DNA from 4 places in the Streptomyces sp. NPDC091649 genome. Region 1 is predicted to be linked to each of the others. Evidence: riboswitches for the same ligand, from Rfam matches in the RefSeq annotation. Region 1 holds a riboswitch; each other region holds the start of a gene.

Region 1 (7,194 bases):
CCTTGGAAGCCTCGTCGGGCTTCAGCCAGGTGTACTTGAGGATCCCGGCCTTCGAACCGAGCCGCTGCGAGCAGTAGGAGCAGTCCTCGGGACAGAGCCCCGACTTCAGGTTGACCAGATAGTTGAGCTTGACGCGCCGCCCGAACCACTGACGGCGCACCTTCCCGGCGGCCGCCACCACGTCGAGCAGCTCGTCGTCGGAGGTCGCCAGTACGGCGAGCGCTTCTTCGCGGGTCGGCAGTTCGCGCCGCAGCCCCTTGTCCACCAGCGTGTTCAGCAGGTCCATGAAAGATGATCCTGGCGTACGGCACCGCCTCCAGCCAAGGAGGAACCAGACAGGAGACCCGGGCGAGGGTGTGTGTATTGCCACACCCTGACCTGCTGCGCGCCCCGCTAGGGTCTGTTGGCTGCCTACAAAAGGGACCGTTCGCACCGGACCGTCCGCGAGCCGCCCGCCTACTCAAGGGACCGCCCCATGTCCTTCGCCCCGTTCGACTGGATCGACGCCGAGGCCCGCGGCCGGGCCGCCGCCGGACTCGTACGCACCCTGCGTCCGCGCGGTGCCGAGCCGGAGCTGCTGGACCTCGCGAGCAACGACTACCTGGGTCTCACGCGGCACCCGGAGGTGATCGCCGCCGCGGCCGCCGCCGCCCATCGCTGGGGGGCCGGGGCGACGGGGTCCCGGCTGGTCACCGGCTCCACCGTCCTGCACGCCGAACTCGAACGGGAACTGGCCGCGTTCTGCGGGTTCGAGGCGGCCCTCGTGCTCTCCTCCGGGTACGCGGCCAATCTCGCCGCGCTGACCGCGCTGTCCGGGCGCGGCTCTCTCATCGTCTCCGACGCCGGCAACCACGCCTCGATCGTGGACGGCTGCCGGCTCTCCCGCGCCGGGACCGCCGTCGTGCCGCACGCCGACCCGGAGGCGGTCGCCAAGGCGCTGGGGGCGCACGACGGGCGGGCCCTGGCGGTCACCGACTCGGTCTTCTCCGTCGACGGGGACGCCGCCCCGCTTCCCGCTCTGGCGGAGGTATGCCGTGCCGCGAACGCGGCCCTGCTGGTCGACGACGCCCATGGCCTCGGAGTCCTGGGCGACGGCGGCCGCGGCGCACTCGCCGGGGCCCGGCTGGCGGGCGGCGACGGGATCGTGGCCACGCTCACCCTGTCCAAGTCCCTGGGCAGCCAGGGCGGAGCGGTCCTGGGATCCGCCCGGGTCATCGACCACCTGGTCAACACGGCCCGTACGTTCATCTTCGACACCGGACTCGCCCCGGCGGCGGCCGGCGGCGCGCTCGGCGCCCTCGGAGTCCTGCGCCGGGAACCCGAACGGGCGGCCCGCGCCCGGAACGTGGCCACCGCGCTGTACACGCGGCTCACCGCGGCCGGGCTGAGGGCGGTCCGGCCCGACGCGGCCGTCGTCTCCGTCCGGGCGCCCTCGGCGGACGCGGCGGTGCGCTGGGCGGCCGACTGCCGCGCGGCCGGAATGGCGGTGGGCTGCTTCCGCCCGCCGTCGGTACCGGACGGCGTCTCCCGGCTGCGCCTGACCGCCCGGGCCGACCTGACCGAGGAGCAGATCACGGCCGCGGTGGCCACGGTCCTCGCCACCGCTCCCCGGCAGGCGGACGCACCGGTCAGCTGACGGGGCGCGGACCGGCCCCGTGCGGACCGAGCCCGGCCACGAATGTGCTCCAGGCCGCCAGGGAGAAGCGCAGTGGCGGCCGGTCCACGTCCTTCGCATCGCGTACGGCGAGGAGCGTGCCGCCGAACCGCGCGGTCTCCACGCAGTTGTTCATCCCGGTCGAGTGGCTGCTGCGCTTCCACCGCGGACCGGACGGCGGCGGCACCGAGGTCGGTGCGACGGTCGGCGTGTCGGACGATGTGACGGTCGGTGCGGGACGGTCGGGCATGGTGCCCCCTCGGGCAGTCGGACGGGCCGGTTTCCCCTGGCCGCGGCTGATAGCGGTGATGAGGTCCAGCGAGCGCTCGGGCGACAGCGCGTGCGCCTGCAAGGTACGGAAGGCCGAGCTGTACGCCTCAAGGTCTTCTTTCCGCTCCAGATAGAGGCTACTCGTCAAGTGGTCAAGAACGACCACGTCCAGATCAGAAATGTTCGGAAAGGAGAAAATAACGAAAGGTCCAGTGAGCCCGACGTAGCCGCCGACCGAGAACGGCAGTAACTGAAGCTGCACGTGCGGGAGTTGGGACACCTGGCGCAAGTGCTGCAACTGATCCCGCATCACCTCCGGCCCGCCCACCTCACGATGGAGCACCGCCTCGTCCAGCACGGCGGTGAACCGAAGCGGCGGACTCGTGCGCAGCACCCGCTGGCGGGTCAGCCGCACCTCGACGAGGGAGTCGAGCCGGCCGGCCGGCAAGCCGTCCAGCGAGGCCCGGGTCACGGCCCGCGCGTATCCGGCGGTCTGGAGCAGTCCCGGCACCACCGAGGTCTCCAGCGTCCGGACCGTACTGGCCTGGGACTCCAGACTGATGAAGTCGCGGTACTGCGGTGGGATCAACCCGCGGTAGGCGTGCCACCAGCCCGAACCGCCGCCGCCGGCCGACCCGGCGAGCACCTCGAACAAGGAACGCAACTGGGTGTCGCGCACCGCGTAGGCATCCAGCAGCCGTGACACATCGGCGGGTGTCACCCCGCTCGCGCCCGTCTCGATGCGGCTCACCTTCGACTGGTGCCAGCCGAGCAGCCGCGCTGCTTCCCGGCTGGTCAGCCCGGAGGACTGGCGCAGGCTCCGCAGCTCCTCACCGAGCTTGCGCCGCCGGACGACAGGGCCGTTCGGCATGCCGGTCTCCTTCTGCTGTCGGGAAGGGCCGGTCCGTCATCGGACCGGCCCGCGGAGGGGTCAGTGTGCCGTCTGTCCACGCCGTACGAGCCCCGAATTCACCGCTTCGAGCGACAGATATATGCATATCTTGGCCGAACGCCGTTACAGGGAGCTGCATCAATGGCAATCTGGCGCGAAGCACCATCCTGGCCGAACGCCCGTCGGCCGGGGCTCGAAAGGGACGGCGTCGCCATGGCAGACCATCAGGAAGCAACCGTCACTCTGCCGAGCGATCCGGTCTCGGTCTCCTCGGCCCGCAGATATGTGGCCAGGGCCCTGTCCCAGTGGGGCCTGCCGGATGACACCGAGTTCGCGGACACCGTCCGGCTGATCATCTCGGAGCTGGCGACCAACGCCGTCCAACACACGTTCGGCCAGTCGCCCACCTTCACCGTGGACCTGCGCCTCGAACGCGACGAGGAACTGTACATCGGCGTCACGGACAGTCACCCCCGATGGCCCCAGAGGCTGCCCGCGGCCGTGCGGCAGGACAACGGCCGGGGCATGGTCATCATCCGGGCGCTGGCCAAGGAGCGCGGCGGACGGCTCCAGGTCACCCCGACGGCGGAGGGCGGTAAGACGGTCTGGATCGCGCTTCCGTGGGCGCTCCCGCTCCAGGGCTGAAGAGCGCGTGCGCAGCGCGGACGGAGGCGAGATCGTCTCCGCCGTCCCTCTCGCGCCGAATCGCGCGTGCGCAGCGCAAACGCCGGAAGACGTCACAGGTCCGGGGACCCCGGGCAGGGAGGGCCGCCCAGGTCGGGGCCGGCCCTCCCTGCCCGGGGGTCGCCCCGGAGGCCAGCGGTGGCCGCAGGCCCGGGGCCTGCCGCGGGCCCGCCGGTCGGCCGTAGGCTCCGGGCCGCCCCGCAGGCTTCGGGGCGGCCCCGCCGGGCGGATCACCCCGCCGGGAGCCGGTTCGCCGCCGGGGCCGTGCCTCCGCGGCCGAATCCGCCGCGCAGCAGCGCGAGCAGCGTCGCCGCGGCGGCGGTCGACCGCTCGCCCCGGTGTACGACCGAGATGGTCCGGCGGAACGACGCGGGCTCCAGCCGCCGTACCGACAGCGGGGCCGCCGCCATCGAGGCGACCATCTCCGGCACCACGGCCACGCCCAGGCCCGCGCTGACCAGCGCGCACACCAGCGCGTACCCGGGCGACTCGCAGACCACCGCGGGGGTCGCCCCGGCGTCGGCGAGCGCCTTCTCGACCCCGCGCCGGGGCGGATGCGTGGGGGCGCTGCTGATCAGCGGCCGCCCCGCCAGTTCGCTGACCGCCAGCCGCCCGGTGCCCTCGGCGAGCCGATGGCCCACCGAGGTGACCAGCACCAGCTCCTCGACCAGCAGGGGTTCCACGAGAACACCCACGGGCGGCGGGCCGGCCGTCGCCGGCTCGTAGGCGTGGGTCAGGGCGAGGTCCACATCGCCCGCGGCCACCGCGGCGACCCCGCCGGGCGGTTCGTAGTCGGCGACGGCCAGTTCCACTTCCGGATGAGCCCGCCGGAACGCGCTCAGGACCGGTGGCAGCAGATGGATCCCGGCCGTCGTGAACGTGCCCACCCGCAGCCGGCCGCCCGAGAGCCCCGCCAGGCGCGCCAGCTCGTGCCGTGCCTGGTCGAGTTCGTCCAGGACCCGTCGGGCCCGGCCCGCCAGCAGTTCGCCCGCAGCCGTCAGCCGCGCACCGCGATGGTGGCGCACGAGCAGCGCCGCTCCCGCCTCCCGCTCCAGTTTCGCCAGCTGCTGGGAGAGGGCGGGCGCGGTGTAGCCCAGTCGGGCGGCGGCCCGGGTGATCGATCCGGCCTCAGCGACCGCCACGAGGGCCGCGAGGCGTGTCGGGTCGTACATGAAGCGTTCCTTTAGGCAGACCCAGAAGATTGCAAGTACACGCTAAAGGCTCCGCCGGTCCAAGGTGGACCTCATGGACGCACAACTGATCGCCTTCACGGGGGTCGCCGCTGGCATGGTCGCGCTGCCCGGCGCCGATTTCACCGTCGTCGTACGCAACGCCCTGGCCTCCCGTACCGCCGGCCTGGCCAGCGCGCTCGGCGTCGCCGGAGGGCTGCTGGTGCACACAGGGCTCGCGGTCGCCGGGCTCGCCGCGGTGCTGGTGACGATGCCGGTGCTCTTCCGCGGCGTCCAGCTGCTCGGCGGCGCGTACGTGTTGTACCTCGGGATCAGCGCGCTGTACGCCATCCGCCGCCGCCCGTCGGCGGGCGGTCCGGGTACGACCTCCGCCACGGAGGAGGGCGTACCGGAGCGGCCCGCACCCGGGGAGTTCGGACGTGCCCTGCGCCAGGGATTCCTGACGAACGCGCTCAATCCGAAGGCCCCGGTCCTCTTCCTCAGCCTGTTGCCGCAGTTCGTGCCACACGGGCAGCCGCCACTGCCCCGGACCCTGCTGCTCGCCGCCCTGGTGGTGGCGCTGGCGCTGATCTGGTTCCCGGCCGTCGTGCTGCTCGTGGACCGGCTGGGCCGGTGGCTGCGCCGGCCGCGTACCGCCCGGGCCATCGAGGGCGGCAGCGGCGTGGCGCTCACCGGTCTGGGACTCGCACTGGTCACCGGCCCGCTGCTGCGCTGAGGACGCTGCGGGCGCCCCCGGAGGCCGGGGCGTGCACGGCGGGCCCGGTCGTCCACGGCGGCCCGGAAAGGGCCCGGGCCGCCCGCACGAAAGAGCGTCCGGCCGGTGGGTCAGCGGACCCGCCCGTACCGGACGCTCTTGGACCAGATTTTCGCCAGTCGCACCACGTCCCCCGACTTGGGGGAGTGCCAGATCTTCCCGGCACCGGCGTAGATGCCCACGTGGTAGACGCCGCGCCCCGAATGGAAGAAGACGAGATCGCCGCGTTTGCGCTGTGACTTCGCGATATGACGGGTCTTGTTGTATTGCTGCTGCGCCGTGCGGGGAAGCTTCTTCCCCGCTCTCTTGAACGAGTAGAGCGTCAGCCCCGAACAGTCGAAGCGGCTGGGGCCGGCCGCCCCGTACTTGTAGGGAGCGCCCTTCTTCGACGCGGCGATCTTCAGGGCCTTGGCCGAGTGGGTGGCGGCCTCGGCGTCGTTCACCAGGCCGGGTGCCAGCATCGTGGACGTCAGGGCCAGGGTGAGTGCCGAGGCCGTGCCGACCCGGGCGAACAGAGACGGGACATGAACCTGCGCAGACATGCGCAACCCTTCGTCAGCCGCCTGTGAAGGATGACCTGTCGGGTTCGGGCTGGCGAAGTTGCCCGGCCGCGTCGCGGCTTCACCCCGAGGGCTTCCCGGTCTCCCGGTCGGCCCGTTGTGCTCGGGTCCTCCACTCCTGCCGATCCACTTCTGTCGACCAGTCATCCGGGCGGCGGCAGGACTCGGCGTCCGCCCGGACCGCCCCGCCGCGGTGGCGGGGGCTTGTCGTCCCACGGATCTTGACTCACTCCGAGCCGGATTTCCGAGCCGAAACAGGGGTTTGTGAGTCTCCTCACCACTGACCCATTCAGGTGGACAGGCCGGATTCGTGCTCGGAGACGAGCCGGACGCACCCGCTCGCACCAGCGAAGAAAGGGCGCATTTCGAGTACGGCCCGCGTGCTGAACGCAAGTTGAGCCGTCGCTCGCGCGAGTGATCGCCTACGCCGAACGAGCGAGCGAAATCGGGCACGGGGCCGGGCGTGTCGTGGGCGGGGGCGACGCGCACACTCGCGTATGGCGCGTCCCTCCCGCGGAGCCGGTCAGTTCCCGGGCGGCGGCATCGCTACCCGGCCCGCCCTGCGCTCCCCGTCCAGGACGCGCAGGGCCCGCGCCAGGGTGGCGGCGTGGACCCGCGACTCGCCCCGCTCGTGCATCAGGGCCAGGGCGTCGCGCAGGGCCGCCGCCCCGGAGGCCAGGGCCTGGGCCGCCCGCAGCGCGCTGTAGGTGTCGCTGCCGCGGGCCGGGTTGATCCGGCCCACCTGGTCGAGCACGGCCAGATAGCAGTCGACGAACTCGCCTTCGGCGCGGGTCAGTGCGGGCAGGGGCGGGAGTTCGGTCAGCTCCATCGGCGTTTCACCTCGCGTCGTACGGCGGCCCGGAGAGTCAGCGGTTTTCCACGACGTGGTCGATCAGCCCGTAGGCGAGGGCGGCGTGTGCGTCGAGGATGGTGTCGCGCTCGATGTCGGCGGCGATCTGCTCGGCGGTCCGGCCGGTGTCCCGGACCAGCATGGCCGCGAACATCTCGCGGGTGCGCACCAGTTCGCGCGCATGGATCTCCAGGTCGGACGGCTGGCCCCGCATCGGCTCCTCCATCGCGGGCTGCTGGATGACTACCCGCGCGCCGGGCAGCGCATGTCGGCGTCCCTTCGCCCCGGCCGCGAGCAGGGCCGCCGCGTAGGAACCCGCCTGCCCCAGGCAGAAGGTCTC
Region 2 (7,194 bases), on a different contig from region 1:
CAGCGGCACGGAAGCGGTCGAGACGGCGCTGAAATTCGCCCGCTACGCCACCGGCAAGCCCCGGATTCTCTACTGCGACCACGCCTTCCACGGCCTGACCACGGGGTCCCTGTCGGTCAACGGGGAGAGTGGCTTCCGTGACGGCTTCGCCCCGCTGCTGCCGGACACGGCGGTCCCGCTCGGCGACCTGGACGCGCTGCGCCGCGAGCTGAAGCGGGGCGATGTCGCGGCCCTGGTCGTCGAGCCGATCCAGGGCAAGGGAGTGCACGCCGCACCGCCCGGCTACCTGCGGCAGGCCCAGGAGCTGCTGCACCGGCACAAGGCGCTCCTGATCGCCGACGAGGTGCAGACCGGTCTGGGCCGGACCGGGGGCTTCTACGCCTACCAGCACGAGGAGGGCGTGGAGCCCGATCTGGTGTGCGTCGCCAAGGCGCTCTCCGGCGGCTATGTGCCCGTCGGCGCGACCCTCGGCAAGGACTGGATCTTCCGCAAGGTCTACTCCTCGATGGACCGGGTCCTCGTCCACTCCGCGAGCTTCGGCTCCAACGCCCAGGCGATGGCGGCCGGTCTCGCCGTCCTGACGGTGATGGAGGACGAGGAGACCGTCGCGAACGCCCGGCGCACCGGTGACCTGCTGCGCGAGCGGCTGGCCGCCCTGGTCGACCGCTACGAGCTGCTGCACGAGGTCCGGGGGCGCGGACTGATGATCGGCATCGAGTTCGGCCGGCCCTCCTCGCTGCGCCTCCGCAGCCGCTGGACCATGCTCCAGGCGGCCCGCAAGGGGCTCTTCGCGCAGATGGTCGTCGTGCCGCTGCTTCAGAAGCACCGAATCCTGACCCAGGTGTCCGGCGACCATCTGGAAGTGATCAAGCTGATCCCGCCGCTGATCATCGGGGACGCCGAGGTGGAGCGCTTCGTGGCGGCGTTCACCGCCGTCATGGACGACGCGCACAGCGGCGGCGGACTGATGTGGGACTTCGGCCGGACGCTGGTCAAGCAGGCCGTCGCCAACCGCTGACCGGCCCTGGACGGGACTTTGCCTCTGAGGCAATTTATTTGCCTCAGAGGAAAGATCCTGGCCCAATGGAGGCATGAAGCCTCCGGACGAAGGGGTGCCGGACGAGCTCCCCGGCGTCGCACCCCGCCTGCGCGACCTGCGCCGTGACCGCAGTCTCACGCTGGAGACCGCCGCGCGCCGGGCGGGGCTCTCCCCGGCCCATCTCTCGCGCCTGGAGACCGGCCGCAGGCAGCCCTCGCTGCCGATGCTGCTGGGGCTCGCCCGGATCTACGGTACGACGGTCTCCGAGCTGCTCGGCGAGCAGCCGCCCGAACGGGACGCGATCGTCCGCGGCGGCGGTTTCGAGGGGACCGAGGCCGACGGCTGGATGTACCGGCAGGCCGGCGGATCCGGCCGCGCGATGCAGGCGCTGCGGGTGCGTGTTCCCTACGGGGCCCAGGGCGACCTGGTCCGGGTCCACCCCGGCGAGGAGTGGCTGTACGTCCTGGAGGGGCGGCTGCGGATCGCGCTCGGCGACACCGTCCACGACCTCGAACCCGGCGACAGCGCCCACTTCGACTCGCTCACCCCGCACCGGATCGCGGCCGTCGACCGCTGTGGCGCGGAGCTGCTCTTCGTCCACTCCCTGCTGCAGAGTCCCGCCGCCGAGCTGTGCCTCGGCAACGCCCTCCACGCGCGCTGACCGGCCGTCCCCGCCGACTCCATCCTTCGCTCCACCGGCCGTGAGGCCGACAGAGAGGACCGTCATGTCCGATTCCGAACACTATGACCCGCTGGGCCCCGGCCGCCGCGCGAACGAGGACCCGCAGGAGAAGCGGATGCCGCGCGGCGTCATCATCCGGCTCTTCGCGTATCTCGTGGCGGGCCACATCATCGCGGGCTTCCTCTACCTGCTCTTCGTGGTGGCCGGGAGCAAGTGACCGAACCCCTCCGGGCGGACCGCCGACCGGGTCAGCCCTGGTCGAGCAGGCGTTCGCGCAGCCGCTGCCGGGTCTCGGGGGACACCTTCAGCCCCTCGGCCAGATAGCGGTCGGTCGTTCCCCAGTTCTCCTCGATGGCCGCGAACGCCGCCGCGAGATAGGCGGACTCCGCTCCGAACAGCGGGTTCAGCAGCTCCATCACCTCGGAGGACATTCCCGCCTCCGAGGTGTCGGCGCGCTTGACCTTGTACCGGCGGTGGAGGTCGTTGGACTTGAGGTAGTCCTCCTCGATCGCCTCCGGCTCGACGCCGACCGCCAGGAGGGTGACCGCGATCGAGAGGCCGGCCCGGTCCTTGCCGGCGGCGCAGTGCATCAGGGCCGGGACGCTGTCATCGGCCAGCGCGTGCAGCACCCGGCTGTGCTCGGCGGTGCGGTCCAGGATCGTCGAGCGGTACATGCGGATCATCCGCTCGCTGCCCTGGTCGCCCGCCAGGATGGAGCGCAGCTGTTCGATGCTCCCGTCGCGCACCAGCCGCCAGAACTCCGCGCCGTCGGCCGGGTCCGTGAGGGGAATGCTGACATTCCGGACGCCGTCGAGTTCGATGTCGTACCCGTCGAGCAGGTGATCGGCGGAATTGCGGAAGTCGAAGACCGTGTGCAGCCCGAGCCCGGCGAGGAACGCCGCGTCCTCGGCGGTGGCGTGCGCCAGATGGCCGCTGCGGTAGAGCCGCCCGAAGGCGGTGCGCCGCCCGTCCGTCGTGGGCAGCCCGCCCACGTCGCGGAAGTTGCGGACTCCGGTCAGCACGGTCTCTGTCGGCGGGACCTGCGGCACCTGCTGCGTCACGGGGGCTCCTGGGGTCTCTGGCGCCGGCGCGGCTCGCCGGCGAGGGCGCTCCCGTGACGATACGACATCGATTCGACAGAAAATCATCACGGTCACGCACGCCAGCACGGGGAACCGGGAGGCCGGGCTGACCGGGCGTCAGGGGTGGCGCTCACGGCGTGTCCGTATTGGTGTATTTCGCAGAACATGCCCCGCTAATGGGTGAGATGGGATTCGCGAGGTGAGCGGGATCATATCCGTGACGGACCGTGGCGAGGCCGCGCCGGGGGATTCCCGTTGTCCGTACGGAAACCCAAGATCCGCAATCCACGGAGTGTGACCGGAAATCCGGAGCGATATCGAATCGATGATTCCGGTGGGCAACCGATGGCTTGTTCCACTCGTCCTGACCGGTTTACGGTCACCGTCAATCCGGACGGACCGCCTAATCCTGCCGCCGCCCGGAATTCGTACCCAACCCACTCACGCGTGGCAGGAGCGGGGGAACCAGGTAAGCCGCCGATCCGGAGAGATCCGGACCGGCTCGGGGTGAAGTCGCCGCAACGCGACCGGGCATCTCCAGCCCGAACCCGACAGCTCACCTCGCAGGCGCCGGAGAGGAACTTCCCCATGCCCGCACAGGGTAAGCACCGCCGTCCGAAGTCCGGCCCGATCTCCCGCGGCGTCCTCGCCGCCGGGGCCGGCGGGGCCGTACTCGCCCTCCCGTTGATCGGCGCCACCGCGGCGAACGCCGCGGACCAGGCCGCTCCGGCCTCGAAGCCCGCCGCCGCCTCGGTCGTCGCCGCGCACACCGCACCGGCGACCGCTCCCGCCACGTCGAAGGCCGCTCCGAAGACGTACTCCGTCGTCTCCGGCGACTACCTCTCGAAGATCGCGGCGGAGCACCGGCTCAAGGGCGGATGGGAGAAGCTGTACGAGGACAACCGCTCGACCGTCGGCGAGAACCCCAGCCTGATCCACCCGGGGATGAAGCTGACCCTCGGCGCCAAGGGCTCCGCCCCGGCCGAGAAGTCCGCGGCTCCCGAGGCCGCCCCGAAGAAGGTCGAACCGGCCCCGAAGGCCGCCCCGAAGAAGGCCCCGAAGGCGGACACCGTCTCCGCCGACGACTCCGAGGGCTCCGGCGACCCGGCTCCGGCCGGCTCCTCCGAAGCCACCGGCTCCGGCTGGTCGGCCCCGCTGGCCAGTGCCAACGTCACCACCCAGTACCGCGCTTCCGGCGCCAGCTGGTCCAGCGGCTACCACACCGGCTCGGACTTCCGGGCCGCCTCCGGCACCCCCGTCCTCTCCATCGGACCGGGCACCGTGGTCTCGGCCGGCTGGAGCGGTTCGTACGGCAACGAGGTCGTCATCCAGCACGAGGACGGCATGTACTCCCAGTACGCCCACCAGTCCTCGCTCAACGTCTCCGTCGGCCAGACCGTCACCGGCGGCCAGCAGATCGGCCTCTCCGGCTCCACCGGCAACTCCACCGGCCCGCACCTGCACTTCGAGGTCCGCACCGGTCCGGGCTACGGCTCGGACGTCGACCCGATCGCGTACCTGCGTCAGCACGGCGTCTCCGTCTGAGCCGAGCGGCAGCGAGAAGTACCCGAGGGGCGGTGCGCGAGGGCGCACCGCCCTCTCTTTATTCCGGCTTTACCAAAAACTGACCGGGTGGTCTATCTCACCACCCGTCAACCCTGTATTACGGTCGCGTAGGTCACATCGGACGATGCATGATACGTGCTTGTGGCAGACGATTCGAGAAACAACCAGCAGCACATCATCGGGTCGTACGCGGCGATTGGCGACAGTTTCACCGAGGGCGTCGGCGACCCGGGCCCCGACGGGACCTTCGTCGGCTGGGCGGACCGCTTCGCGGTCCTCCTCGCCGACCGGCTCCCGGCCCCCGACGCGGCGGCCGACCCCGAGGACTCCCCGCACGGGGACTTCCGCTACGCCAATCTCGCCGTACGAGGACGACTCCTCGACCAGATCGTCGAGGAGCAGATCCCACGCGCCAAGGAACTGGCCCCCGACCTGGTCAGCTTCTGTGCGGGCGGCAACGACATCATCCGGCCCGGCACCGATCCGGACGATCTCGCCGAGCGCTTCGAGCGGGCGGTCGCCGACCTGAGCAACTCCGTCGGCACGGTCATGGTCACCACCGGCTTCGACACCCGGGGCGTCCCGGTGCTGCGCCACATGCGCGGCAAGATCGCCACGTACAACGTCCATCTGCGGGCCATCGCCGACCGCTACCACTGCCCCGTGCTCGACCTGTGGTCGCTCCGCTCCGTCCAGGACCGGCGCGCGTGGGACAGCGACCGGCTGCACCTCTCACCGGAGGGCCACACCCGCGTCGCGCTGCGCGCCGCCCAGGTCCTCGGCCACGACGTGCCCGCCGACCCCGACCAGCCCTGGCCGCCGCAGGCTCAGCGCCGGCCGATCGACGCACGGCGCGACAACATCCAGTGGGCCCGCGACTACCTGGTGCCGTGGATCGGACGACGGCTGCGCGGAGAGTCCTCCGGCGACCACGTCGAGGCCAAGCGCCCCGACCTGCTGCCGCTGTAGCGGCCGCAGCGGTCAGGACTCCAGGAGGGGAAGCGCACGCCGGGACGGGCCCGGCACCACGAGCCCGTCCGGCGCGTGCGCTCCGGAACCGGCCGCACCGGAACCGGCCGGTATCCGCTCCAGGACACCGCCGGCGAACACGTCGTACAACGGCAGCGTCTCCAGATGCACGTAACCGATGTGGCAGTCGCACACGGCGAGCGGGCAGGCCCGCGGGCCGAGCGCCCGGCGGTAGCTGCCGTCGTAGAGATTGCCCAGCTCCGCCTTGACGAAGTGACAGCGCCGCACCGTGCCGTCGCCGTCCACCGAGATCACCGACTCGCCCGTCCGGCACGGCAGCCCCGCCGAAAGGTGCGGATCACGGCTGTAGGGGAACAGCGGGTCCAGCTCCGTCCACCGCGCCGCCTCGTCGTCGGTGTAGGTGTGCCCCTCCGCCGCGTTCACCCAGAGATAGATGTCCCGCGGCAGCGCCGACCGCAGCCGACGCGCCTCCTCCAGATGCGCGTCGAAGCCCACCACCCCGACGCTGTAGCGGACGCCGAGAGCTGACAGCTCACGGCACCGGCCGAGGAACCGCTCGTACGGAGTCTGCCCCGGGTGGTAGGTGCACCAGAGCGCGAGCCGCTCCGGATCGGCGTCCGCCAGCCAGCCGGTGCGGCAGCTCAGATTGGTCTGGATCGCCACCCGGCCGATGTGCGGCAGATGCGACAGCTCCGTCAGCGCCCGCCGGTACCAGGAGCGCACCAGCCCTTCGCCCCAGGGGGTGAACAGCACGGACAGCCGGTCGCCGGTCTGCGCGGCCGCCCAGCCGGTGAACCGCTCCAGCGCCGCCCGGTCCGCCGTGAGCTGTGCCTGGCTGTCCCGCCGCTTCGCGAACGGGCAGTACGGACAGTCGTAGTCGCAGGAGGCCAGTGGCCCCCGGTAGAGAAGGGTCAGGTCCACGGCCCGGTCACTTCCGCTCGTACGCGGCCATCGCGGCCCGCACCCCGGGGGAGAACAGCGTGGGACCCAGCGCGTCGGAGTGGGCGAGGCCCGAGGGGGACAGCCGCAGCAGACCGTCCGGCGCCGACGTGTCCAGCCAGCCCCGGGCGGCGAACCCCGCCAGCTCGGCCGGGAAGTCCGCGACCGGGTCCGTCCCGAACCGCGCCCGGTAGTCCGCGACCGGCATCCCCGCCGCCTGGAGCAGCGACTGCAGCAGGTGCCGCCGTCGCGCCTCGTCCACGTCGACGTACCGGCCGGCCTCGGCCCGCGAGAAGTCCTCCGCAGCGGTGAAGCGGTCGATGATCGACCGGATCTCCCGCATGTCCACCGCGTAGTCGAAGGAGTAGTGCAGGGCGCCCGTGTACGAACGGGCCCCGCAGCCCAGGCCGATCATGCCGTCGGTCTGACAGGCGTAGTCCCCGGGGCCCTCCTGCTCCCGAGGGGCGTCGGCCCGCCGGAACATGCGCATCGACACCTGCTCGTAGCCGTGCTCCAGCAGGTGGTCCCGCCCCACCGCGTACAGCCGCAGCCGCTGCTCGTCCCAGGCCGTCTGCTCCAGGGCCTCCGCCTCCGCGCCGGCCTCCGACCCGGCCGCCGCGCCGAGCCGGTGCAGACCGGTGAGCGGGCGGACGTACAGCGGATACAGATACAGCTCCTCCGGCCGCCAGGCCAGCGCCGCGTCCAGCGAGGCGAGCCAACTGCGCTCGGTCTGGCCGTCGATGCCGTAGATCAGGTCGATGTTCAGCAGCGGGATCTCGGCCTCGCGGATGCGGCCGAGCGCCGCCTCCACATCGGCGCGGCGCTGCGGCCGGACCGCCGCCCGCGCCTCCTCGTCCACGAAACTCTGCACACCGATGCTGATCCTCGTCGTGCCC
Region 3 (7,194 bases), on a different contig from region 1:
CCTGGGCCGCCGGGTAGCGCAGCAACTGGGCGTCGGAGGTGATGAACACCAGGTCCTCCTCGCCCGTGCGCAGCTCGGTCGCGCCCACGATGCGGTCACCGTCCTTGAGGGTGATGACCTCCAACTCGTCCTTGTGGGCCGGATAGTCCGGCACGACGCGTTTCACCACGCCCTGCAGGGTGCCGATCGCGAGGCCCGGCGACGACTCCTCCAGCGTGGTGAGGCAGATCAGCTCCTCGTCCGGCTCCAGGCTGAGGAACTCGGAGATCTGCGCCCCGCCCGAGAGGTTCGGCTCCGCGTGCGTGTCCGGCAGCTGCGGAAGGTCGATCACCGACAGCCGCAGCATCCGCCCCGTTGAGGTCACCGCACCGACATCGCCGCGCGCCGTCGCCGCCACCGCGGAGACGATCACGTCGTGCTTGGTCCGCCGGGCGTCCTCGGAGATCTCGACCGGCTCCGCGTTCGCCGTGCGGGCCAGCAGGCCCGTCGAGGAGAGCAGCACCCGGCACGGGTCGTCCGCCACCTCCAGCGGCACGGACGCGATCTGGGAACCGGCCGACTCCAGCAGCACCGTGCGCCGGTCCGTGCCGAACTTCTTCGCCACGGCGGCCAGCTCCGAGGAGACCAGCTTGCGCAGCTCCGCGTCCGACTCCAGGATCGCCGTCAGCGCGTCGATCTCGCCGGTGAGCTTGTCCCGCTCGCTCTCCAGCTCGATCCGGTCGAAACGGGTGAGCCGGCGCAGCGGGGTGTCCAGGATGTACTGGGTTTGGATCTCGCTGAGCGAGAAGTGCGCCATCAGGCGCTCCTTCGCCTGCGCGGAGTTGTCGCTGTCCCGGATGATCCGGATGACCTCGTCGATGTCGAGCAGGGCGACGATCAGGCCCTCGACCAGGTGCAGCCGGTCGCGGCGCTTGGTGCGGCGGAACTCGCTGCGCCGGCGCACCACCTCGAAGCGGTGGTCGAGATAGACCTCCAGCAGCTCCTTGAGGCCCAGGGTGAGCGGCTGGCCGTCGACCAGCGCCACGTTGTTGATGCCGAAGGACTCCTCCATCGGCGTCAGCTTGTAGAGCTGCTCCAGCACCGCTTCCGGTACGAAGCCGTTCTTCACCTCGATGACCAGCCGCAGCCCGTGCGTCCGGTCGGTGAGGTCCTTGACGTCGGCGATGCCCTGGAGCTTCTTCGCCGAGACCAGGTCCTTGATCTTGGCGATCACCTTCTCCGGGCCGACGGTGAAGGGAAGTTCGGTGACGACGAGGCCCTTGCGGCGGGGCGTCACGTTCTCCACGGCGACGGTGGCGCGGATCTTGAACGTGCCGCGGCCTGCCGTGTACGCGTCCTTGATGCCGGTGAGCCCGACGATGCGGCCGCCGGTGGGCAGGTCGGGCCCCGGGACGAACCGCATCAGCGTCTCGACGTCGGCGCCGGGGTGCTTGATGAGGTGCCGGGCGGCGGCGATGACCTCGCCGAGGTTGTGCGGGGGCATGTTGGTGGCCATGCCGACGGCGATCCCTGACACGCCGTTGACCAGGAGGTTGGGGTAGGCGGCGGGGAGGACGACCGGCTCGCGCTCCTGACCGTCGTAGTTCGACTGGAAGTCGACGGTGTCCTCGTCGATCGCCTCGGTCATCAGCGACGTGGCGTCGGCCATCCGGCACTCGGTGTACCGCATGGCGGCCGGCGGGTCGTCGTTGCCGAGGGAACCGAAGTTGCCGTGGCCGTCGACCAGGGGCAGCCGCATCGAGAACGGCTGCGCCATGCGCACGAGGGCGTCGTAGATCGAGGCGTCGCCGTGCGGATGCAGCTTGCCCATCACCTCGCCGACGACACGGGCGCACTTCACATAGCCCCGGTCGGGGCGCAGCCCCATCTCGTTCATCTGGGACACGATGCGGCGGTGCACCGGCTTCATGCCGTCGCGGGCGTCGGGCAGGGCCCTGGAGTAGATCACCGAGTACGCGTACTCGAGGAAGGAGCCCTGCATTTCGTCGACGACGTCGATGTCGAGGATCTTCTCCTCGAAGTCGTCCGGCGGCGGCGGGGTCTTCGTGCTACGGCGGGCCATCGCGGCTGCGACTCCTTCACAGATTCTGTTCGGACAACCTGAGCTTGTTCGGTACGACACGAGCTACTGACGCGGTCCATTGTGGACCGCCGGACTGACAACGCCGACCTCGACCCGTCCGAAGCGGGCCGAGGGGGCGCCCGCGACACCATCGACGGAAACATCCACCGAACGGGAACTTCGCCAGGTGCCGGTGCGCTTGCTTAGAGTGGCAGGTCTGGCAGGAAGTCCAGTATCGCGATCGAAGGGACGTACATGCCCATGGGTCACACGGCCACCGCACAGGCCGGCTCCGGCGGCTTGACAGCGACCGAGCACCGCCTGGCCAACGGCCTGCGTGTGGTGCTCTCCGAGGACCATCTGACCCCGGTCGCCGCGGTCTGCCTCTGGTACGACGTCGGCTCGCGCCACGAGGTCAAGGGGCGCACCGGCCTGGCTCACCTCTTCGAGCACCTGATGTTCCAGGGCTCGGGGCAGGTCAAGGGGAACGGTCACTTCGAGCTCGTCCAGGGAGCCGGCGGCTCGCTCAACGGGACGACCAGTTTCGAGCGGACCAACTACTTCGAGACCATGCCCACCCATCAGGTGGAGCTGGCTCTCTGGCTCGAAGCCGACCGTATGGGCTCCCTCCTCGCCGCGCTCGACGAGGAGTCCATGGAGAACCAGCGCGACGTCGTCAAGAACGAGCGGCGTCAGCGTTACGACAACGTGCCCTACGGCACCGCGTTCGAGAAGCTGACCGCCCTCTCCTACCCCGAGGGGCACCCCTACCACCACACCCCGATCGGCTCCATGGCCGACCTGGACGCGGCCACGCTGGAGGACGCCCGCGCGTTCTTCCGTACGTACTACGCGCCCAACAACGCGGTGATCTCGGTGGTCGGCGACATCGATCCCGAGCAGACCCTCGCCTGGATCGAGAAGTACTTCGGCTCCATTCCCGCGCACGACGGCAAGCAGCCGCCGCGCGACGGGACGCTGCCGGAGATCATCGGCGAGCAGCTGCGCGAAGTGGTCCACGAGGAGGTCCCGGCGCGCGCCCTGATGGCCGCCTACCGGCTGCCCCACGACGGCACCCGCGCCTGTGACGCCGCCGATCTGGCGCTCACCGTGCTCGGCGGCGGTGAGTCCTCCCGGCTGCACAACCGCCTGGTCCGCCGCGACCGTACGGCGGTGGCCGCCGGGTTCGGGCTGCTGCGGCTCGCCGGGGCTCCGTCGCTGGGCTGGCTGGACGTGAAGACGTCCGGCGGGGTCGAGGTGGAGCAGATCGAGGCCGCGGTCGACGAGGAGCTGGCCCGGTTCGCCGCCGAGGGACCGACCCCCGAGGAAATGGAGCGGGCCCAGGCGCAGTTGGAGCGCGAGTGGCTGGACCGGCTCGGCACGGTCGCGGGCCGTGCCGACGAACTGTGCCGCTACGCGGTGCTGTTCGGCGACCCGCAGCTCGCCCTGAGCGCCGTGGGCCGCGTCCTGGACGTCACCGCGGAGGAGGTGCGCGCGGCGGCCGAGGCCGCCCTGCGCCCCGACAACCGGGCGGTGCTGGTGTACGAGCCCATCGAGCCGGCCGACGAGGCCGACGAGTCCGATGAGGGCACGGCGGGCGCCGAGGGCACCGCCGCGCACGAGGGGGCGGACAAGTGAGCGACGCCGCCGTGACTGGAGTAGCCATGGAGTACCACCCGCAGCCCACGCCCGGCTCGGCCCGTCCCTGGGCCTTCCCGGCGCCCGAGCGCGGCGCCCTGCCCAACGGACTGACCGTGCTGCGCTGCCACCGCCCCGGCCAGCAGGTCGTCGCGGTGGAGATCTTCCTGGACGCGCCGCTGGAGGCCGAGCCCGAGGGCCTGGACGGCGTGGCCACGATCATGTCGCGGGCGCTTTCCGAGGGCACCGACAAGCACAGCGCCGAGGAGTTCGCCGCCGAGCTGGAGCGTTGCGGCGCCACGCTCGACGCGCACGCCGACCACCCCGGTGTCCGGGTCTCCCTGGAGGTCCCGGCCTCCCGGCTGGCCAAGGCGCTGGGCCTGGTCGCCGAGGCGCTGCGGGCCCCGGCCTTCGACGGGAGCGAGATCGAGCGCCTCGTCGGCAACCGCCTCGACGAGATCCCGCACGAGCAGGCCAACCCCTCCCGGCGCGCCGCCAAGCAGCTCTCCAAGGAGCTGTTCCCGGCCACCGCCCGGATGTCCCGCCCGCGCCTGGGCACCGAGGAGACGGTCCGGCGGATCGACGCGGCCGCCGTGCGCGCCTTCTTCGACGCCCATGTCCGTCCGTCCACCGCGACGGCCGTGATCGTCGGCGACCTGACCGGCATCGACCTGGACGCCCTGCTGGCGGAGACCCTCGGCGACTGGTCGGGCGACGCGGGCCGGGCCCGGCCGGTGCCGCCCATCACCGCGGACGACACCGGCCGCGTGGTCATCGTGGACCGGCCCGGCGCGGTCCAGACCCAGCTGCTGATCGGCCGGATCGGCGCGGACCGGCACGAGCGCGTGTGGCCCGCCCAGGTGCTCGGCACGTACTGCCTGGGAGGCACGCTCACCTCCCGGCTGGACCGGGTGCTGCGCGAGGAGAAGGGTTACACCTACGGGGTGCGGGCCTTCGCCCAGGTGCTGCGCTCCAGCGGTCCCGACTCGGGCGGCGCGGCCATGCTCGCGATCAGCGGATCGGTGGACACGGAGTCCACCGGACCGGCGCTGGACGACCTCTGGAAGGTCCTGCGGACACTGGCCGCCGAGGGGCTGACCGACGCCGAACGCGAGACGGCCGTGCAGAACCTGGTGGGCGTCGCCCCGCTGAAGTTCGAGACCGCCGCCTCCGTCGCGAGCACGCTGGCCGATCAGGTCGAGCAGCACCTCCCCGACGACTACCAGGCCCACCTGTACGCCCGGCTCGCCGAGACGGGCACCGTGGAGGCGACGGCCGCGGTGGTCAGCGCCTTCCCGGTCGACCGGCTGGTCACGGTTCTCGTGGGCGACGCCGCGCAGATCGAGGAGCCCGTGCGGGCGCTCGGCATCGGAGAGGTGTCCGTCGTCACCGGCTGACACACCACCACGAACAGGACCCCGACGAGCGAAGTTTCGTCGGGGTTCTGACATTTTGGGAGATTCGTCGACTTCGCACCTTTTGGGGGAGAGGTTCCCTGTCTGCCCTGTGGGATGTGCGACAAACCCCCTGACCCGTTTGGTGCTGGGAAGTCCACCCGCCTAGCGTCGGCCCGGCTGTCCGTCACCCGTATGCCGCAGCCGCGGCCCCGGGCAGTCATCGCCGAGTCCCCGTCAGGCGCGAGCCTGGGGAGCCGGGGACCCACGCAGTCCCTGGGGTGAATCGGAGGCCCGTGCCGCGAGACCGGCGCGGGGATCCGTAGGAGACCTTCCTGCTCCGAACCCGTCAGCTAACCCGGTAGGCGAGAAGGAAGGAAAGGATCAGCCCCTCCATGGCGTTCACCCGTGCCACCGGGAAGCACCGTGCCCCGAGCCGCCTCACGCGCCGGAGCGCCCAGGCCGCCGGCATCGCGGCCCTGGCCACCACCGGAGTCATCGGCTCGCTTGCCTCCCCGGCCCTCGCCGCGGACACCGAGGCCGCCCGGGTCGCCGACACCGGCCTCACCCAGGCCGTCGCCCTCGACGCCACCCTCGCCGACCAGATCGACGCACAGGCCCAGGCCCAGAAGCGGCAGGCCGACGCGATCGCCGAGGCGAAGGCCGAGGCCGCGGCGGAGGCCCGCGCGAAGGCCGCCAAGGCCAAGGCGAAGGCGGAGGCCCAGCGCAAGGCCGAGGCCCGCGCCAAGGAGGTCCGCGAGGAGAAGGCCCGGGCGGCCCGCGCCGCCGAGCGCGCCCGGCTGAACGCCTTCCACCTCCCGGTCGCCGGCTCCCACGTCACCACCGGCTACAGGACCGGCGGTTCGCTCTGGTCCTCCGGCAGCCACTCCGGCGTGGACTTCATGGCCTCCTCGGGCAGCTCCGTCGTCGCGGTCGGCGCCGGCACGGTCGTCGAGGCCGGCTGGGGCGGCGCGTACGGCAACAACATCGTGCTCCGGATGGCGGACGGCACGTACACCCAGTACGGCCACCTCTCCTCGATCGGCGTCTCCGTCGGCCAGAGCGTCTCCTCCGGCCAGCGGATCGGCCTCTCCGGGTCCACCGGCAACTCCACCGGCCCGCACCTGCACTTCGAGGCCCGCACCACCCCCGACTACGGCTCCGACATGGACCCCGTCGGCTATCTGCGCTCCCACGGTCTGAACGTCTGACCCGCCCCGCGCGACTCCGCCCGAAGGCCCCGGTGACCGCCGGGGCCTTCGGCAATTCGGGGGCCGGAGATATCCATGGATTCCGGCCTGCCATCGGAAATTCCCGCTGATTGCAATAGAGTCACGGAACATACGTCGGGCCGCGTTTCGCGGAGATCAAGGCGGAGGTTCGGACATGCGCATTCCCGCGCACTCGGTATGCACGGCAATCCGTGACGACATCGTCTCCGGTATCCACGAGCGCGGCGGCCGCCTGACCGAGGAGCTGCTGGCCCGCCGTTACGGAGTCTCCCGCGTCCCGGTCCGCGAGGCCCTGCGCACGCTGGAGTCCGAGGGCTTCGTGGTCACCCGCAGACACGCCGGCGCCTGTGTCGCCGAGCCCACCGTCCACGAAGCCGCCGACCTCCTGGAGATGCGGATGCTCCTGGAACCGCTGGCCGCCGCACGCGCCGCCCAGCGCCGCACGGAAGCCCACCTCAAGGTGCTCCGGGGCCTGGTCAGGCTGGGGCGGGAGCGGGCCCGCCGGCACGACGGCGAGGATCTGCGCCCGCTGGGCGGCTGGTTCCACGAGACCCTCGCCCAGGCCAGCGGCAGTCCCGGACTCATCGCACTGCTCACCCAGCTCCGGTACAAGATCGCCTGGATGTACGCGGTCGAACCGCCGGCCCGCCCGGCCGACGCCTGGGCCGAGCGCGGCGCGATCCTGGACGCCGTGGCGCGCGGCGACGCGGAGCGGGCGAGGGCGCTGACCGCCCAGCACGCGGAACGCGCCACCGCGGCCCTCCGGCTGCGCTGCCCGGGCCCGCCGGGCCGGCGGACCGCGCCCGCTCCCCGCGTGAGCGCTTCGCAACATGCCGTAAACACCGCGGGTGCCCGCCATTAACACGAG
Region 4 (7,194 bases), on a different contig from region 1:
CCCGAGTCGTTTCCGGGTGCCGGAGGTCCGGTGCGGGGATCGCTCGGCCAGGCCACCGGCCCACGCTCCGGAAAGAACTACGATCGCTACGGGGACGGCGCCGCCGCCTTCGTGCGGACACGCGGACGGTCTGCGCGGAACCCGGCTCTCCGGCTGACCACGAAGACCGGGGCTCCGGCCGCTTCCCCCTATTCGGCCGATGCGGAGTCGCCGCTCGGCGCGGCTCCGGGAAGCCTGGGCGGGGCGCGGTACCGTCCGCAGCCGTGGGTGGACCGGGCAGGAGTGCACAGGTGGGGATGGCCGAGAGACGGCGTAGTGGCACGGCGGGGAGCGTCGACGCCGTGGGCCGTGCGGTGTTCGGCTCCCCGGAGCACGACGTGACGCCCGGTGGCCGGGGATCGCGACGGTTCGTCCGGATGATGCCGGCCCTGCTGATCATCGGCGGGCTGCTCTTCGACTCGCTGGCCCCGGCCAACTTCACCGCGGTCCCGCTCTTCGTCGCGGCCCCGCTGATCGCGGCGCCGTTCTTCTCGCTGTCCAGGACCGTCCGCACGGGGATCGCCGCGCTGGTGTCCGTCATCGCGATGCGGCTCTCCGACGGTACGTCCACCCAGGTCGTCCCGGTCATCGAGATGCTCACGGTGCTCACCGCCTCGGCGCTGGCCGTGCTGATCAACGGGGTCGTACGGCGCGGCAACGAGCAGCTGGCCTCGGCCCGGGTCATCGCGGAGACCGCCATGCGGGCGGTGCTGCCGACCCCGGCCGAGCGGATCGGCGGGCTCCAGGTGGCGGCGCGGTACGAGGCGGCGCAGGCGGACGAGTTCGTGGGCGGCGACCTGTTCGCCGTCGCGGACACTCCGTACGGCGTACGCGTGGTGGTCGGCGACGTGCGCGGCAAGGGGCTGGGAGCGGTCGAGGCGGTGGCGGTGATCATCGGGGCGTTCCGGGAGGCGGCCGAGCAGGAGCGTTCACTGGAGGGCGTCGCGCAGCGGCTGGAGCGGGCGCTGGCACGGGAGGGGACGCGGCGGTACGGGCTGGACGCCATGGAGGGGTTCATCACCGCCGTGCTGGCCGAGATCCCGCCCGGCTCCGCCTCGCTCCGGATCGTGAACCGCGGTCACCCCGAGCCGATCCTGCTGTACGCGGACGGCGCGCTGGAGGTGCTGGCGCCCTCGGTGCCCGCCCTGCCGCTGGGGATGGACCTGGGGGTGTGGCCGGACCGGGCCGACGAGTGGTCGATGCCCGCCGGTGCGACGCTCCTCGCGTTCACGGACGGCCTGTCCGAGGCCCGGGACCCGAACGGCGTCTTCTACGACCCGGCGGCCCGCCTGCTCGGCAGGATCTTCCCGGGGCCGGAGGAGCTGCTGTCCGCGCTGACCGACGACGTACGGCTGCACACCGGGGGCCGGACCACGGACGACATGGCGCTGATCGCGGTCGCCCGGCCCGCGGAGGGGCAGCCCGCCCGCCGGACGACGGTGAAGATCGTGGGCCGGGCCGACGACGCCGGCTGATACCGCGGTCGACGACGGCCCCGCTCCATGGCGCGGGCCGGCCGCACCGGGCGATGACACGGTGCGTGACCGAAGGACACCACTGCGCATAACGATTGACACACCATCAGAAAAAGACATGCGACTGAGTGTCGGTCAAGTCGCCCGTTTCCGCCCGCTTGTGACCCGTACATCCCTGCCCTGTTCGTTAATGATCAACAGGAACAGCTTGGAATCGGGCCCGTGCGTCTATTAACGTTCGATAACGCAGCGCGGTCGTCACAGCCGTCGTCAGAGACGGCGCCGCGCGCGAGCGCCGAATTCCGCAAGGGAACCGGGGAACCACCTACATGGGGTGAATCGGACGCCTGCGTCTCGTGAGAGGCGGAGGGGCCCGTAGGAGACCTTCCTGCTCCGAACCCGTCAGCTAACCCGGTAGGCGAGAAGGAAGGAAAGGAGTGCGCCCACGTGGCGTCCAACAAGCCTGCCCCCGAGGCCCCGTCACCCTTCGGTACCGACACCCTCGGCGGCGAGGAGCGCACCTGGGAGGAATGGAACCCCACCGCGGAGTCCATCCGGCCCGTGCGCGGCAAGCACCGCGTGGCCAAGCAGCGTGGTCTCGCCCGTAGCTCCACCGTCCTCGGGGTCGGCGTCATAGCGGCCGTCGGTGCGGGCGGCATGGCCACCGCGCAGGACAAGGCGCCGGTCTCCATCTCTCTTCCCGATTCCATCGCGGACAACCTCCCCGACGCCAAGTCCCTTCCCGGCGTCGGGTCACTCATGTCCGACGACGCGGAGCCCGTCCCGGTCGCCGCGTCCGCGCCGCTCACCACCGCCGGACTCACCACCGCCGAGGCCAAGCAGGGCACCGACGCCGGCGAGGCGCTGCGCGCCCGGATCCTCCAGCAGGCCGAGCAGCAGCAGGCCAGCGCCGACGCCGAGGCCAAGGCCGCCGCCGAGAAGGCCGCGGCCGAGAGCGCCGCCGCCGAGGCCAAGCAGCAGCAGGACGAGGCCGAGGCCAAGGCCGCCGCCGAGAAGAAGGCGGCGGAGGAAGCTGCGAAGAAGAAGAAGGAGGAGGAGCGGCTCGCCAAGCTGGCCGCCAGCTTCTCCCTGCCCACCTTCTCGTACACGATCACCTCGACCTACGGTCAGTCCGGCGCGCTCTGGTCCTCCGGCCAGCACACCGGCCTCGACTTCGCCGGGTCGGCCGGTGCGCCGCTCAAGGCCGTGCACAGCGGCACGATCACGTCGGCCGGCTACTCCGGTTCGTACGGCTACCGCACGGTGCTCCAGCTCGAAGACGGCACGGAGATCTGGTACGCCCACCAGTCCTCCATCGAGGTCTCCGTGGGCCAGAAGGTCACCACCGGCCAGACCATCGGCCGCATGGGCGACAGCGGCAACGTGACCGGGGTCCACCTCCACCTGGAGGTCCGCACCGCGGGCGGTTCGGCGATGGACCCGATGGCCTGGCTGAACAGCAAGGGCCTCAAGGTCTGAGCCCTCCGCTCCCCGGCCGGCGCCCTGCGGGCGGACGGCTTCCGGCGAGCACCCGCCGCCCCCGAAACCCCGGCAGCCCTGACGCACACCCCCCGACGTCAGGGCTGCCGGTCTGTCCGGGAGCGGTACGGCTCGCCGTACGGCTGGGCCGGAGGGAAGGGGCCTGGGCCGGGCGGTGTGCCAGGGGCCCGACCGGCAGCCCGGTCGTACGGGGACGAGTACGGGGACGGCCGGCCGTATCCGTACCCGAAGGGCTGTCCGTACGGCTGTCCGGGCGCGGGCCCGGAGCCGTACGGGCGCCCGTTTCCGTACGGCGGCGGCACGGGGTGGCCGTGGCGGTGGGCGCCCGGACGGGACAACAGGCGGGCCGCGTGGTCGAGGGCCGGGGCCGCGACCTCCCGGCGCCGCCAGAGATGGTGCAGCAGCTCCCGCTCGCGCGCGCCGAAGTCCGCGCCGACCGCGCCGTGGCGGGCGCGGCGGCGCAGACCCGCCAGGGAGGTCGCGAACGACTCGTACTCCGCGACCGCGCGAGCCGCCGCCCGGCCCCGGGTCCGGTCCGGCTGCCAGTGGCGGGCCAGGTCGCGGGCCATGCCCCGGGCCCGCATGGAGGAGAGCGCCGCCGGCTCGGCCGGGGAGAGCCAGCCGGCCGCCGCGTACACGGGCAGCTCGGCGGCCAGGGTGCGCAGCTCCCGCTGGCGCGACCAGATCGCCAGCCAGGTCACCAGGCCGAACGCCGGGACCATGACGATGCCGTACACCGCGTAGAAGCCGTACGGGCCGAAGGCCGACGAGCCGTTCCACAGGGCGTGCAGACCCATCGCCAGGATCAGCCCCAGCACCGGCAGGGCGATCCGGCGGGCCCGGTGGCGGCGGGCGCTGATCGCCGCGAAGCCGAAGCCGAGGCCGGTGAGGACCGTGAACAGGGGGTGCGCGAACGGTGACATGACGATCCGCACGAAGAAGGTCCCGGCCGTCACCGAGGCGAATCCGGTGCTGCCGAGCTGCTGGTCCTCACCGAAGGCGTTGCCCAGATACAGGATGTTCTCGGTGAACGCGAAACCCGTCGCGGTGAAGCCGGCGACGACGACGCCGTCCACCACCCCGCTGAACTCCCGTCTGCGGAACAGGAAGATCAGCAGCACGGCCGCGGCCTTGGCGCTCTCCTCGACCACGGGGGCGATCACCGTCGCTCCCAGGGTGTCGGCGCTCGCCGGGTCGGCCGTCGCGGTGGCTATCCAGCGCGTCGCGAACGAGTTGGCGATGATCGCGACGAGCGCGGCGGCGCACGCGCCCCAGGCGAAGGAGAACAGGAGATTCCGCCAGGGCCCCGGCTCGACCCGGTCGAGCCAGCGGAACGCCGCCATCAGGAGCGGCACAGGGAGCACCGCCAGACCCAGGCCGACGAGGAAGCCCTCCGGGCCGGTCTGCTCCCGGACGAGGGCCAGGATCACCAGCCCGCACAGGACCAGCGTCAGGATCACGGCTCCGGCGCGGAACACCTTGCTGCGCCACACCATGCCGACGCGGTGCGGCCGGTAGCGCCCGCCGCCGCGCTCCGCCGCGGCGCCCAGGACCTCGTCGAGCCGCCGCTCGTGAAGAACCGGGACGGCGGGTCGCGCCTGCTGAGGCTGCACGGAGGGGTCGGACACCACTCGACCCTAACGACGAGCACTGACATCCGGCGACGGCGCATCCGGCCGGGAAGCGGCTGCGCGTGGTGGGTCAGACGCGGGCGAACAGCAGGTCGTGGACGACGTGCCCCTTGTCCAGGCCCTGCCCCTCGAAGCGGGTGAGCGGCCGGAACGCGGGGCGCGGGGCGTACCCGCCGCCGGGCGCGGTGTTCTCGAAGCGGGGGTGCGCGGTGAGCACCTCCAGCATCTGCTCGGCGTACGGCTCCCAGTCGGTCGCGCAGTGGACGACGGCGCCGGGCTTCAGCACCGGGGCCACCAGGTCCAGGAAATCGGGCTGGATCAGGCGCCGCTTGTGGTGCCGGGCCTTGGGCCACGGGTCGGGGAAGTAGACGCGCAGGCCGTCGAGCGACTCCGGGGGGAGCATCTCGCGCAGCAGGATGACCGCGTCGCCGTTGGCCACTCGTACGTTGGTCGAGCCCGCCTTGTCCGCGAGGCCCAGCAGATTGCCCTGGCCGGGGGTGTGGACGTCGACCGCGAGGATGCCGGTGCCCGGGTCGTCGGCCGCCATCTGCGCGGTGGCCTCGCCCATGCCGAAGCCGATCTCCAGGACGACGGGCAGGCCGTCGAACATCTCGGCCAGGTCCAGGACGCGCTGTCCGTCGATGTCCAGGCCCCACGTCGGCCACAGGCGCTCCAGGGCCTCCTGCTGGCCGGTCGTGACCCGGCTGCGGCGGGGCTGGAAGCTGCGGATCCGGCGCTCGTGGTGCGAGCCGGCGGGGTCGGCTGCGGGGCCGCCGGGGAAGCGGGGCTCCTGGCGGAGCCGGCGCGCGCGCTCGAAGGAGGCGGCCCGCAGCGCGGCGGCTTCGTCGGCCGTGGCGTCGGCGAGCGCGTCGGCCGCCGTGGAGCCGGTCGGCGTGCGGCCGATGTCCGGCGCGTCGGCGGAGGCGGGGGCGGGGTTCATGGGCTGCTCAGACACAATGACCCGATTCTACGGCGGGCGGCTTCCACCCCGTCTCCCGAGCCCGGCGCAGCGCGCGCCGCGCCACCTCCCGTCCGATGGGCAGGGACGCCGTCGCGGCGGGCGACGGCGCGTTGAGCACATGCACGGTGTGCGGGGCCTCGCGGATCAGGAAGTCGTCGACCAGGGTGCCGTCCTTCAGCACCGCCTGGGCCCGGACCCCGGCGGGCGACGGGCGCAGGTCCTCCTCGGTGACGGCGGGCAGCAGCCGCTGGACGGCCCGGGTGAAGGCGGACCGGGACAGCGAGCGGTGCACCTCGCCCGCCCCGTACCGCCAGTGCCGGCGGGCGATCCGCCAGGTGCCCGGCCAGCTCAGCGTGGACAGCAGTTCGGCGGGGTGGACCCGCGGCCAGGCGTAACCCTCGCGGGCGAGGGCGGGGACCGCGTTCGGCCCGACGTGGACGGAGCCGTCGAAGCCCCGGGTGAGGTGGACGCCGAGGAAGGGGAAGGCCGGGTCGGGCACCGGGTAGACCAGACCGCGCACCAGCTCGGGGCGGGCCAGCGCGTAGTACTCGCCCCGGAACGGCACGATCCGCACCCCCGGGTCGTCCCCGGCGAGGCGGGCCACCCGGTCGCAGTGGAGCCCCGCGCAGTTGACCAGCGCCCGGGCCCGGACGACCAGGCCGTCCGCCGTGCGCACCGCGACGCCCCAGGGGCGCCGGTCTATCGCGGTGACCTCCGCGCCGTACCGCACGATGCCGCCCGCGGCGGTCACCTCGGTCGCGAAGCGGGTGGCCACGGCGGCGAAGTCGCAGACTCCGGTCGTGCCGACCCGGATCGCCGCCAGGCCCCGGACCTCGGGTTCGTACTCCGCGATCTGGGCGGGGCCCAGCTCCCGCACGGGCAGTCCGTGCTCGCGGCCGCGCTGTACCAGGCCGTGCAGCCGGGGCAGCTCGGAGCGCTCGGTCGCGACGATCAGCTTGCCGGTGGTGGTGTGGGCGATGCCGTGCTCGGCGCAGAAGTCCGCCAGCTCGGCGGAGCCGCGCAGCGCGTACCGGGCCTTGAGGGAACCGGGGCGGTAGTAGATGCCGCTGTGGACCACGCCGCTGTTGCGGCCGGTCTGGTGCCGGGCCGGGCCGTGCTCCTTCTCCAGGACCGTCACCCGGGTGCCCGGCGCCGACCGGGTGATCGCATACGCGGTCGACAGACCGACGATCCCGCCGCCGATCACCAGCACATCGCAGTCGTACGCCGCGTGCGTCATCATCACGCCACCTCCCACCCCGATAGTGCACTGACCCACTGACAACCGGCTCAAACCCGTGCCGGGCGGGGCGTGGCGCACACTCCGCCCCGGCGGCCCCCGCCGCGGGGCCCTCGCCGCCCGGCTCAGACCGGGGTGACCAGCAGCGGACGGGCCCGCTCCCGCAGCTCGGCGACGCGGGGCTCGTCCCCGTACGGTTCCAGCCGGTGGAGCAGATCGCGGACGTACTCCGTGGTGCGGGCCGAGGAGATCCGCCCGGCGACCTCCACCGCCCGGGTGCCCGCCGCGCAGGCCGCGTCCAGATTGCCCGACTCCAGCTCGGCGACGGCGGACACGACGAGCCGCAGT

What was found. A riboswitch is a leader RNA that binds a small molecule or an ion and turns the genes downstream of it on or off. The one in region 1 is predicted to bind cyclic di-AMP.
Positions count from the first base shown of each region.
Region 2: another riboswitch for cyclic di-AMP. It lies ahead of ACIQMU_RS08580 (peptidoglycan DD-metalloendopeptidase family protein); the one in region 1 lies ahead of ACIQMU_RS23510 (C40 family peptidase).
Region 3: another riboswitch for cyclic di-AMP. It lies ahead of ACIQMU_RS17835 (M23 family metallopeptidase); the one in region 1 lies ahead of ACIQMU_RS23510 (C40 family peptidase).
Region 4: another riboswitch for cyclic di-AMP. It lies ahead of ACIQMU_RS11735 (M23 family metallopeptidase); the one in region 1 lies ahead of ACIQMU_RS23510 (C40 family peptidase).

Region 1 covers NZ_JBIVTR010000015.1:67,265-74,458, reverse strand. Annotated here, with positions in the region: gene bioB (biotin synthase BioB) at 1-286, opposite strand, end outside; gene ACIQMU_RS23540 (8-amino-7-oxononanoate synthase) at 476-1,636, shown strand; partial or broken gene ACIQMU_RS23535 (DUF397 domain-containing protein) at 1,629-1,808, opposite strand; partial or broken gene ACIQMU_RS23530 (helix-turn-helix domain-containing protein) at 1,947-2,795, opposite strand; gene ACIQMU_RS23525 (ATP-binding protein) at 3,030-3,461, shown strand; gene ACIQMU_RS23520 (LysR family transcriptional regulator) at 3,731-4,672, opposite strand; gene ACIQMU_RS23515 (LysE family translocator) at 4,746-5,405, shown strand; gene ACIQMU_RS23510 (C40 family peptidase) at 5,516-5,986, opposite strand; cyclic di-AMP (ydaO/yuaA leader) riboswitch at 5,990-6,152, opposite strand; gene ACIQMU_RS23505 (hypothetical protein) at 6,528-6,833, opposite strand; gene ACIQMU_RS23500 (ATP-dependent Clp protease proteolytic subunit) at 6,871-7,194, opposite strand, start outside.
Region 2 covers NZ_JBIVTR010000003.1:244,423-251,616, forward strand. Annotated here, with positions in the region: gene ACIQMU_RS08560 (aspartate aminotransferase family protein) at 1-1,018, shown strand, start outside; gene ACIQMU_RS08565 (helix-turn-helix domain-containing protein) at 1,092-1,700, shown strand; gene ACIQMU_RS08570 (DUF6126 family protein) at 1,765-1,938, shown strand; gene ACIQMU_RS08575 (tyrosine-protein phosphatase) at 1,970-2,782, opposite strand; cyclic di-AMP (ydaO/yuaA leader) riboswitch at 3,228-3,386, shown strand; gene ACIQMU_RS08580 (peptidoglycan DD-metalloendopeptidase family protein) at 3,392-4,348, shown strand; gene ACIQMU_RS08585 (SGNH/GDSL hydrolase family protein) at 4,511-5,338, shown strand; gene ACIQMU_RS08590 (STM4011 family radical SAM protein) at 5,351-6,280, opposite strand; gene ACIQMU_RS08595 (STM4012 family radical SAM protein) at 6,288-7,194, opposite strand, start outside.
Region 3 covers NZ_JBIVTR010000009.1:175,782-182,975, reverse strand. Annotated here, with positions in the region: gene ACIQMU_RS17850 (DNA topoisomerase (ATP-hydrolyzing) subunit A) at 1-2,062, opposite strand, end outside; gene ACIQMU_RS17845 (pitrilysin family protein) at 2,318-3,700, shown strand; gene ACIQMU_RS17840 (pitrilysin family protein) at 3,727-5,097, shown strand; cyclic di-AMP (ydaO/yuaA leader) riboswitch at 5,309-5,476, shown strand; gene ACIQMU_RS17835 (M23 family metallopeptidase) at 5,490-6,305, shown strand; gene ACIQMU_RS17830 (GntR family transcriptional regulator) at 6,481-7,188, shown strand.
Region 4 covers NZ_JBIVTR010000005.1:14,301-21,494, reverse strand. Annotated here, with positions in the region: gene ACIQMU_RS11740 (PP2C family protein-serine/threonine phosphatase) at 297-1,514, shown strand; cyclic di-AMP (ydaO/yuaA leader) riboswitch at 1,798-1,950, shown strand; gene ACIQMU_RS11735 (M23 family metallopeptidase) at 1,962-2,993, shown strand; gene ACIQMU_RS11730 (PrsW family intramembrane metalloprotease) at 3,092-4,642, opposite strand; gene trmB (tRNA (guanosine(46)-N7)-methyltransferase TrmB) at 4,716-5,600, opposite strand; gene lhgO (L-2-hydroxyglutarate oxidase) at 5,593-6,849, opposite strand; gene ACIQMU_RS11715 (sporulation protein) at 6,972-7,194, opposite strand, start outside.